DNA from 2 places in the Thioclava sediminum genome. Region 2 is predicted to be linked to the other one. Evidence: riboswitches for the same ligand, from Rfam matches in the RefSeq annotation. Region 2 holds a riboswitch; the other holds the start of a gene.
The links. A riboswitch is a leader RNA that binds a small molecule or an ion and turns the genes downstream of it on or off. The one in region 2 is predicted to bind cobalamin.

Region 1: linked by a shared signal. The riboswitch ahead of nrdH (glutaredoxin-like protein NrdH) and the one ahead of AKL02_RS11900 (TonB-dependent receptor plug domain-containing protein) in region 2 are both predicted to bind cobalamin.

Annotation. Positions count from the first base shown of each region.
Region 1 is NZ_CP053562.1:1,808,050-1,813,150, reverse strand. It holds gene ppsA (phosphoenolpyruvate synthase) at 1-309, opposite strand, end outside; cobalamin riboswitch at 439-641, shown strand; gene AKL02_RS08640 (hypothetical protein) at 767-1,072, shown strand; gene AKL02_RS08635 (homocysteine S-methyltransferase family protein) at 1,203-2,252, shown strand; cobalamin riboswitch at 2,330-2,524, shown strand; gene nrdH (glutaredoxin-like protein NrdH) at 2,621-2,842, shown strand; gene nrdI (class Ib ribonucleoside-diphosphate reductase assembly flavoprotein NrdI) at 2,855-3,277, shown strand; gene nrdE (class 1b ribonucleoside-diphosphate reductase subunit alpha) at 3,259-5,101, shown strand, end outside.
Region 2 is NZ_CP053562.1:2,495,519-2,500,619, forward strand. It holds gene AKL02_RS11895 (ABC transporter substrate-binding protein) at 1-538, opposite strand, end outside; gene AKL02_RS11900 (TonB-dependent receptor plug domain-containing protein) at 525-2,348, opposite strand; cobalamin riboswitch at 2,485-2,678, opposite strand; gene AKL02_RS11905 (DUF475 domain-containing protein) at 2,708-3,754, opposite strand; gene AKL02_RS11910 (DUF1499 domain-containing protein) at 3,867-4,292, opposite strand; gene speB (agmatinase) at 4,289-5,101, opposite strand, start outside.

The DNA of each region.
Region 1 (5,101 bases), 690 kb from region 2:
CGCGGCCTCGGTCGAGTCGGGCCAGTCCCCGGCCACAATGGTGTCGCGAATGCTCTGCCCCGCGACGTGAAGGCTGATCTTGTCGGCATCGTAATCCGCGAGATAGCCCGCGATGGCCTCGGTCAGATTGTTCTCGTCAAGGAACATCCGATAGGCGTCGGAGGTGGTGGCGAAGCCCGGCGGAACCTGAATGCCCTTGGCGCCCAATTCCTGCACCATCTCGCCAAGCGATGAGTTCTTGCCGCCCACAAGCGCGACGTCCTCTCGGCGTAAACTATCGAAAGGAATGACTTCTTTCTTCGTGGCCATCAGCGCGCCTCCCCTGTTTGCACCTGCGGGCACTTTATCGCAGAGGCGCATTTCGACCTTGATCTCCGTCAACGCCGGGCCCGCTTGTCCCACATCCCCCAATCCGTTCTGGACAGCGCCGAATTTTCCTGCGATCAAATCCGGGATGGTGTCCGGCCCCAAAGGGTCGGCTGAAAAGGGAACACGGTGCGGGCGATGCCCAACTCCGTGACTGCCCCCGCAACTGTAAGCGGCGAGCGCCACCGGAAACGCCACTGACCTGCAAAGGTTGGGAAGGTCCGGTGAAGCTACGACCCGCGAGTCAGGAGACCTGCCATCTCGGATGCGCGCCTAGCGCATCTCGGTCACCTTAAACCCGGGCGGGGTGCCCTGGGACGGAGAGACGAGAGATGGACCAGATCGGATCTCGCATATCGCCGTGCCGCGACCACTCCCGCCCTTTTGCGCGGAGGGCGCGATGCTTTTGGAACGAACGCTTTCACTGCTACAACTCGATATAGGACCGATCTCGCCGCTGCGTGCGCGTGAGCTGGGCACGCTGGGCTATATGGAATGGCTCGGCACGCTGCCGGGCGACATGCCCTATGCGAAGGCGGCGATCGTCGCCCATATGCAGGCCTATCCGCACTCGCTGATCTCGCCCGCGGTGGAGGTGTTCTGCGAGCTCCTGCTGGAGTCGCTGACCCCGCAGCCTTTCGCCTTGCCGATCGAAATGCCGCCGCCGGTGCGGCGGGGCGGCGCACGCGCCCGACGCGGCCTCTAACCCGTTTTTCGTCTTGCGGTCGCATGCTGCGGCCCGGCCGAGGACCATTGCAGCAGGAAACGGCACTCCGTTTCTTGTGAGGCTCGGCTTTTCCAAACGATGGTCATGGATGAACTGAGAGGATCTCTCCATGAATGACAACAAACTGACCCGTCTGCTCGACGCGCGCCCGGTGATCTGCGCCGAGGGCTTCCTGTTCGAACTGGAACGGCGCGGCTATCTGACCGCCGGGGAATTCGTGCCCGAGGTGGCGCTCGAATACCCGCAGGCGCTGCGCAATCTGCATGTCGATTTCCAGCGCGCCGGCAGCGATATCGTCGAGGCCTTCACCTATAACGGCCACCGCGAGAAGATGCGCGTGATCGGCAAGGAAGACCTGCTGGAGCCGCTCAACCGCGCGGCGCTGAAGATCGCGCGCGAGGTCGCCAATGCGAAGACCGGCAACCTGATGGCGGGCAATATCTCGAACACGAATATCTGGGATCCGGCCGATCCGGCGCGGCAGGCCGAGGTGCGCGCGATGTTCGACGAGATGATCGGCTGGGCGGTCGAGGAAGGCGCGGACATTATCATCGGCGAGACCTTCTACTACGCGGGCGAGGCGCTCTGTGCTCTGGAAGCCGCGAAGTCGTCGGGGCTGCCGGTGGTGCTGACCCTCGCGCCGATGGCGGGCAACGAGATGATGGACGGGGTCGGCATCGTCGAGACCTGCCAGCAGCTTGAACAGGGTGGCGCCGATGTCGTCGGGCTGAACTGCTTCCGCGGGCCGCAGACGATGATGCCTTGGCTGCGTAAAGTGCGCGCGGCGGTAAGCTGCCATGTCGGCGCCCTGCCCGTGCCCTACCGGACCACGAAGGAGGAGCCCACCTTTTTCAACCTGTCCGATCACAACGGCTGCACCTGCCCCTCGCCGCACGGTCGAACCTTCCCGACCGCGCTCGATCCGCTGGCCTGCAACCGCTACGAGATCGGCGCCTTCGCGCGTGAGGCACAGGCGATCGGGGTGAATTATCTCGGCGTGTGCTGCGGGGCGAGCCCGATGCATATCCGCGAAATGGCCGAGGCCGTGGGCCGCGAGACCGAGGCCAGCCGCTTCTCGGAGCGCATGGAGAACCACTTCATGTATGGCCAGAATGCCCGCCTTCCGGCGCATATCCGGGCGCTTGGCGACGGCGCCTGAGGCGTGACACCGCCCTGTCGCGCGAGAGTTTCGCGCGGCAGGGAAAACTATATATTGACACCCATCCACCCAACCGCCCAATATGATGTTGCTTTGGTTCCTGCGAGTCACTCCGCAGGCGAAGAGGGAAGCCGGTGAAATTCCGGCGCTGCCCCCGCAACTGTAAGCGGCGAGCCTTAGGTCCGAATGTCACTGGTGCGATGCGCCGGGAAGACGGACCCAGAGGCGCTCGAGCCGCGAGCCAGGAGACCTGCCAGAGCAGATAGACGACGACCGCGGCGGAGGGCCCGGGCGCGTGGCAGTGTGCTTTGCGCCCTGCCCACGAGCCTTGTCCCGCGCTGCCGACAGCAAACAAAGGGACAGGAACCATGACCATCACCGTCTATTCGAAACCGGCCTGCGTGCAATGCACCGCCACGACCCGCGCGCTCGATGCCAAAGGGATCGATTACAACGTGATCGACCTGACCGAGGATGCCGCCGCGATGGAGATGGTGCAGGATCTCGGCTACCGTCAGGCCCCGGTCGTGATCGCGAACGAGGATCACTGGGCAGGCTTTCGCCCCGACATGATCAACCGGTTGGCCTGAGACCTAGCCGCAATGGGACAGGCAAAGCTGATCTATTATTCCTCGGCATCGGGAAACACGCAGCGCTTCGTGGAGCGGCTGGGCCTGCCCGCGCTGCGCCTGCCCGTCTCGGCTGAGGGGCCGATGCCGACCCCGCCCGGCCCCTATGTCCTGATCTGCCCGAGCTATGCCGACGGCAAGGGACGCGGCGCGGTCGCGAAACCGGTCATCGCCTTTCTCAACGATCCCGCCCGCCGCGCGGGCCTGCGCGGCGTCATCGCCACCGGCAATCGCAACTTCGGCGCGCTCTTCGCCTGCGCGGGTGATCTGCTGGCGCGCAAATGCAATATCCCCGTGCTTTACCGCTTTGAGCTGGCAGGCACGGACAGTGACATCGCCCGCGTGCGCGCGGGTCTCGAAACCTTCTGGAGGCAGGAATGCTCGATAGCGACGTGAAACCGAGCGGGGCCATGGCCTCGGAATTCGCGGGGCTTGATCACCACGCGCTCAACGCGATGCTCAATCTCTATGACGCGGAGGGCAATATCCGCTTCGACGCCGACCGGATGGCGGCGCGGCAATATTTCCTGCGCCATGTGAACCAGAACACGGTGTTCTTCCATTCGCTGGACGAGAAGCTCGGCTATCTGGTGGAGGAAGGCTATTACGACGCCGCCGTGCTCGATCAGTATTCGCGCAACTTCCAGCGCGCGATCTGGGACGCGGCCTTTGCCGCCAAGTTCCGCTTTCCGACCTTCCTCGGCGCCTTCAAATATTACACCTCCTACACGCTGAAGACCCGCGACGGGCAGCGCTATCTCGAACGCTACGAAGACCGGGTGGTGATGGTGGCGCTGACGCTCGCGCGCGGCGACGAGGCGCTGGCGATGCGGCTGATGGAGGAGATGCTGGCGGGGCGTTTCCAGCCCGCGACGCCCACCTTCCTCAATGCGGGCAAAAAGGCGCGGGGCGAATTCGTGTCGTGTTTCCTGCTGCGGCTGGAAGACAACATGGAAAGCATCGGGCGCGGCATCAACTCGGCGCTGCAACTGTCGAAGCGCGGCGGCGGCGTGGCGCTGATGCTGACCAATATCCGCGAATATGGCGCGCCGATCAAAGGGATAGAGAACCAGTCCTCGGGCGTGATCCCGGTGATGAAGCTGCTCGAAGACAGTTTCAGCTATGCCAACCAGCTGGGCGCGCGTCAGGGCGCGGGCGCGGTCTATCTGCACGCGCATCACCCCGACATCCTGCGCTTCCTCGACACCAAGCGCGAGAATGCCGACGAGAAGATCCGCATCAAGACGCTGAGCCTCGGCGTGGTGATCCCCGACATCACCTTCGAGCTCGCGAAGAAGAACGAGGAGATGTATCTCTTCTCGCCGCATGACGTGGAGCGGGTCTATGGCCGCGCCTTCTCGGAGATTTCCGTGTCCGAGAAATATCACGAGATGGCCGACGACGCGCGCATCCGCAAACGCAAGATCAACGCCCGCGCCTTCTTCCAGACGCTGGCCGAAATCCAGTTCGAAAGCGGCTATCCCTACATCATGTTCGAGGACACGGTGAACCGCGCCAACCCGATCGCGGGGCGCATCACCATGTCGAACCTGTGTTCCGAAATCCTGCAGGTGGCCGAACCCTCGGAATTCGACGAGGATCTGGGCTATGCGCAGATGGGCACCGATATCTCGTGCAATCTGGGCTCGCTCAACATCGCGAAGGTGATGGATGGCGGCGATCTGGGCGCGAGCGTCGGGGCCGCGATCCGCGCGCTTTCGGCAGTGTCGGAGATGAGCGCGATCAACGCGGTGCCTTCGATCCGCAAGGGCAATGAGGAAAGCCACGCGATCGGTCTGGGCCAGATGAACCTGCACGGTTTCCTCGCCCGCGAGCGCATCCATTACGGCAGCCCCGAGGGGATCGAGTTCACCTCCGTCTATTTCGCCGCCGTGGCCTATCACGCGTTGGCGGAGTCGAACCGGCTGGCGGCCCAGCAGGGGCGCAGCTTCAAAGGGTTCGAGGCCTCTACCTATGCCGATGGCAGCTTCTTCGAGAAATACGTGACCCGCGACTGGCTGCCTGAAAGCGACACCGTCATCGCCCTGTTCGACCGCTTCGGGATCACCCTGCCCTCGCGCGCCGACTGGACCGCCCTGCGCGAGCGCGTGATGGAAACCGGCCTGTGGAACCGCAACCTGCAGGCCGTGCCGCCCACTGGCTCGATCAGCTATATCAACAACGCGACCGCCTCGATCCACCCGATCACCGCGAAGATCG
Region 2 (5,101 bases):
AGCCATAGCCTGAGGGCCCGATGATCGCAGCTTTCAGCCCCGGCGCGGGCGTCTTGATCGCCGCCAGTCGCGCATCGAAATCCGCGAGCATCTTTGCCGCGCGATCGGGATGGCCGAGCAGTTTGCCCATCGTCTCGATCCGGCCTCGGATCTCGGGCAGCGAGGTGCCGGGCGGCAGTTGCTCAACCCGGATCCCGAGCGTGCGCAACATGCGGATCGTGTCCGGGTTCGACCATGTATCGGCCAGAACGAGATCGGGGTGCAGAATCGAGATTTCCTCGGCACGTCCGTAGTTTACGGGCAGATCTTCAGCCTGCTTCCAATGCACCGACATCGACGGATCGGTCGCGAAATGGCTGACCGAGACGACCTGCGGCGGATCGGCCAGCGCCAGCGCCAGCTGATCCGTGCAGAGGTTCATGGACACGACCCGCTGCGGCACGTCGCCCGCAGGTTCCTCCGCCCATGCGGAGGAGGTCGCCGCCAAGGCGGCGAAAAGGGCGGCGCAAACCGCCCCTTTCAGATCAGAACCGCGCACGCAGCCCCACATAGGCTGCGCGACCCGAGGTGCCGTAGCCCGGCCAGAGCTGGTAATCGGTGTCGGTCAGGTTCTCGATCCGCAGATAGGCCTCTTTGTCATTGCCCAGATCATAGGTCATCTGCGCGTTCAGAAGGCCGTAATCGGGCTGGCTCTGACGATCGGTGACCACGCGCATATCGGCGGCGAGCGTCAGTTTGTCAGTCACCTGCGCGTCGATTCCGGCGGTCAGCGTATGCCGCCCGAAAGCCGAATTCCACGTCGAGCCGGCAGAAAGGCCGTCGGGGTTCTTCGAGTCCAGATAGGTATAGCCGAGGCTGTAATTGACCATGCTGGAGATCGGCCCTTTCAGGCCCAGCTCCAGCCCCTGCCGCTTGGCGGTGCCCGAGGTCTGGTAATAGCTGTAGGTCGTGTTGCTGTAGTCGATCAGGTCGTCCACCTCGATATGGAACAGCGTCGCGGTCAGCTTATGCGCGCCGAAATCGCGCTCGACCCCAAGGTCGTAGCTCAGCGATTTCTCGGGCTTGAGATCGGGATTGCCCGCATATCCGTCATAAAGCTCGTAGCCCGACGGCGCACGGAACCCGTTGCCCACCGAAGCGCGGAAGAGGGTCGTGGCATCGGCCTGCCAGGTGACGCCGAGACGGCCCGTGGTGTTGCCGCCGAAATCCGAGTGATCGTCATGGCGCGCCGAGGCGGTCACGTTCACCCCGTCCATCGGCGAGAAGGCATATTCACCGAAGACGCCCGTATCCGCGGTCAGGACATCGCCCGTGACATAGGTACCGGTATAGGTTTCCAGCGTGCGATCCGCGCCGAAGGTCACGCGGCCCGGCCCGAGATCGGTCGAGGCTTTCCAGTCGAGTTTGCGGCGTTTGCCCTCGTAGCCGTAGTCATAGACCGGATACCAGCGCGAGGTCGTGTAATAGGTCAGACCGAGCTCGTGATCGAGCGGACCTGTCGTGAATTTCGCGAAGAGACGCCCGCCCCGCTCCTTGTGGATCGTGTATTCGTTGCTGTCCGTGGGCGGCGAGCTGAAGCCGTTGTCGAACTCGCCCCGGTCGTTCTGGGCAAACCCGTTGAAACCGATCAGCAGATTGTCGGAGATGCGCTTCTGCGCGCGCAGGCTCACGCGATCGGCGCGGTAGCCGTCTTTCTCGGTATTGCCGTTCTTCTTGTCGGCCGCCGAAAAACCAGCGGTGTAGACTTTCGACAGCTGGATCGCGAGCTCGTCATCGCCCTTCTTCCAACCGAAGTTATAGGCCGCATTCGCGGTGTGGTAGGAGCCGAGCTCGAACTTGACGCTCTGGCTCACGCCATCCTCGGTCGGGCGCGGCGTGTCGAGGTTGATCACACCGGCGACCGCCTGCCCACCATAGACCGCCGATTGCGAGCCGCGCATGATCTCGACCCGGTCATAATTGAACGTGTTGAACCGGCCCAGATCGGGCAGCACCTGCGGCGCGGATGGGTCGGAGACGTCGATCCCGTCCACCATAACCTTCACGTAGTTCTGCGACACGCCGCGGATGGTGAAGCCGGTCTGCGCGCCCATCGGCCCGCGCGACAGGATGCCGACGCCCGGCGATTGCGCGATCAGATTGGCAAGGCGGGTCTGGCCCGAACGCTCCAGCTCGTTGCGCGACAGCACGGTGACCGCCTGCGCGGTCTTGTCCGACGATTGCGGCTCGAGCGCGCCGTGGTAGATCACGATCTCATCGAGTTGGTAAGGTTGGCTGTCTTGCGCGAGCGCGGGGGCTGCCAGCGCGGTGGTGAGCATCAGGCCCACGGTCAAACGGGTGCGGATCATATCCAATTCCCTCGTATCGCGACTCTGCGGTCGCGTGAACTTCGTATCATAAGTCTTTGGAAATTTGGAATTTCCGCCGACGGTGAGAATGTCACCACTGACGGAAGACCGCCTCCGCTGCGCGCCCGCACAGGCAGAAAGGATGAGCGCCTCGGCAGGTCTCCTGGCTCGCGGGTCTTGGTTTCGGCTGGCCTTCCCGGGTCGCCCCAGTGGCTCAGTCAGCCGTCACTCGCCGCTCACAGTTGCGGGGGCAGCCCCGGAATGAATGCACGCATCGCACCGGGTTCCCTTTTCATCCGCCAAGGCGGAACCGAAGTGCCCCTGCTGTGCCGCGCGCGCCGCAGTCTGTCAAGAAAATTTCAACTCTCGACGGCGGCTCTGCTGCGCCGGTTGAAGCGGATCGAGGACAGCAGCGCGAGCCCGATCAGCCCCGCCCCGATCAGCCCGGTAATCACCTCGGGCACTTCCACCAGCGTCTGCGTGAACATGACGACCGAGAGGATCAGGATCGACCAGAAGGCGCCATTCTCGAGATAGCGGAATTCGCTCAGCGTGTTGCGCTCCACCAGCATCAGGGTCATCGAGCGCACATACATTGCGCCGATACCGAGACCGATGGCGATCAGGAACAGGTTCTGGGTCAGCGCGAAGGCCCCGATCACCCCGTCGAAGCTGAAGGACGCGTCGAGTACTTCGAGATAGAGGAACGCGCCCAGACCCGCCTTGGCCGTCTCGGCAGCGAGATTCGTCCGGTCGAGCACGTGGCTGAGCACTTCGACACCCAGGAAGGTCGCAAGCCCGCAGATCGATGCGAACATGAACTCGTCCTCACGCCCTTCGGGCAGGATCCAGGTGAAGGCCAGAATGACGAGCAGCACGAGGCCGATCTCGAGCCCGCGGATCGAGGCGAGCGCGCGCAACCGGCGCTCCAACGCTCGGATCCAGTCGACCTCTTTGCCCTCGTCGATGAAATAGGTAAGCGCGACCATCATCAGGAAGGCCCCGCCGAAGCCCGCAATCGACAGATGCGCGTCCTCGATGATCTCGGCATATTCCGCCGGGTGTTTCGCGGCCAGTTGCACCGCCTCCCATGGTCCGATCCCGGCGGCGATCACGACGATCAGCAGCGGGAACAGGATACGCATCCCGAAGACCGCGATCAGAATACCCCATGTCAGGAAGCGACGCTGCCATTTCGGCGTCATCTGGTGCAGTTTGTTGGCGTTGACGATCGCGTTGTCGAAGCTCAGCGAGATTTCCAGCACGGCGAGCACCGCCGTGATCATCAGGAAAGAGACCGCGCCGCCAAGCCCGCCGGTCTGGGCAAATCCCAGCGCGAACGACCCGACCAGCCCCGCGATGGTGACGGCGATGGCCCAGGAGAAATAACGGTACATGGTGGTCATGCTGGCTCCGGCTGCATGGAGCCTCACTTAGGCTTCGCCCCTCTCTTCGCAAGGGAGCGCGCCGTCAGAGTTGATCGCTGTGACCCGGCAAGCGCGCCTCGGATCAGCCCCCCTACAGCCCCGCCTCGTCGAGCCAGCCCATGATCCGGGCCTTGTTCACGCCAAGGTCAGATTTGCCGTAGACGAGATGGCCGCGGATTTGCAGCGTGTTGCCCTCGACCCAAAGCGTGGTGACGTCGGGAAAGCCGAAGAAGGCGGAGCGGGTGACATAGGCCACATGCCCCTCATCGACGCTGCCCGCCACCTGTTTCGTGCGCGCGGTGGCGCGGATGATCTTGTCGAGTGCGGCCATCTGCACCAGCGGATCGGAGACCTCGCGGGCCGCCTGAAACCCGCCCGTCTCGGGGTGATCGCCGGGCGCTTTCGCCAAGCCCTCGACCTTGTAGCGCGCAGGGTCGATCGGGGCGAAGCGCACCCAGCCATCGGCTACGGCAACCGCAGCCAACCCGAGCGCGAGGATCGTCACGGCCCGATTCATGCCGCGCCCTCCCGCAGCCCCCAACCGGCCAGCGCGATCAGCTCGGTCGCGACATGGGCGCCCGCGATGGCCGTCACGCCGGTCGGATCGTAGGGCGGAGAGACCTCGACCACATCGCCACCGATCAGGTTGATCCCTTTCAGCCCGCGCAACAGCTCTGCCGCCTGCCAGCTGGCCAGACCGCCCCAGACCGGCGTGCCGGTGCCGGGCGCGAAGGCCGGGTCGAGCCCGTCGATGTCGAAGGTGATGTAACAGGGCTTGTCGCCCACGACCGCGCGGATGCGTTCCAGCGTGGCCTCGACGCCCTCGCGATGCACCGAAGGCGCATCCACGATCGTCACGCCCAGCGTATCGGGATTGTCGGTGCGGATACCGACCGAGACGGTATTCTCGGCTCTCACGACGCCCGACTTGATCGCCTTGTAGAGGAACGTGCCGTGGTCGATCCGGTCCATATCGTCATCGGCCCAGGTGTCGGAATGGGCGTCGAACTGAACGAGCGCGATCTCCCCGTGGGCGGCAGCGGCCGCGCGCAGGATCGGCAGGGTGATGAAGTGATCGCCGCCCAGCGTGATCGGCACGACGCCCGCCCCGAAGATCGCGCCCAGATGCGCCTCGATCCGGCCCGGCACTTCCGGCACATTGGCATAGTCGAAGGGCATGTCACCGTAATCGACGATGGCGAGTTCCGAGAACGGGTCGTAACCCCAGCCATAGGGCGCGTCGAACGCCTGCAGCGTCGAGGCTTCGCGGATCGCCCGCGGCCCGAAACGCGTACCGGGGCGGTTCGTCACCGCCTGATCGAAGGG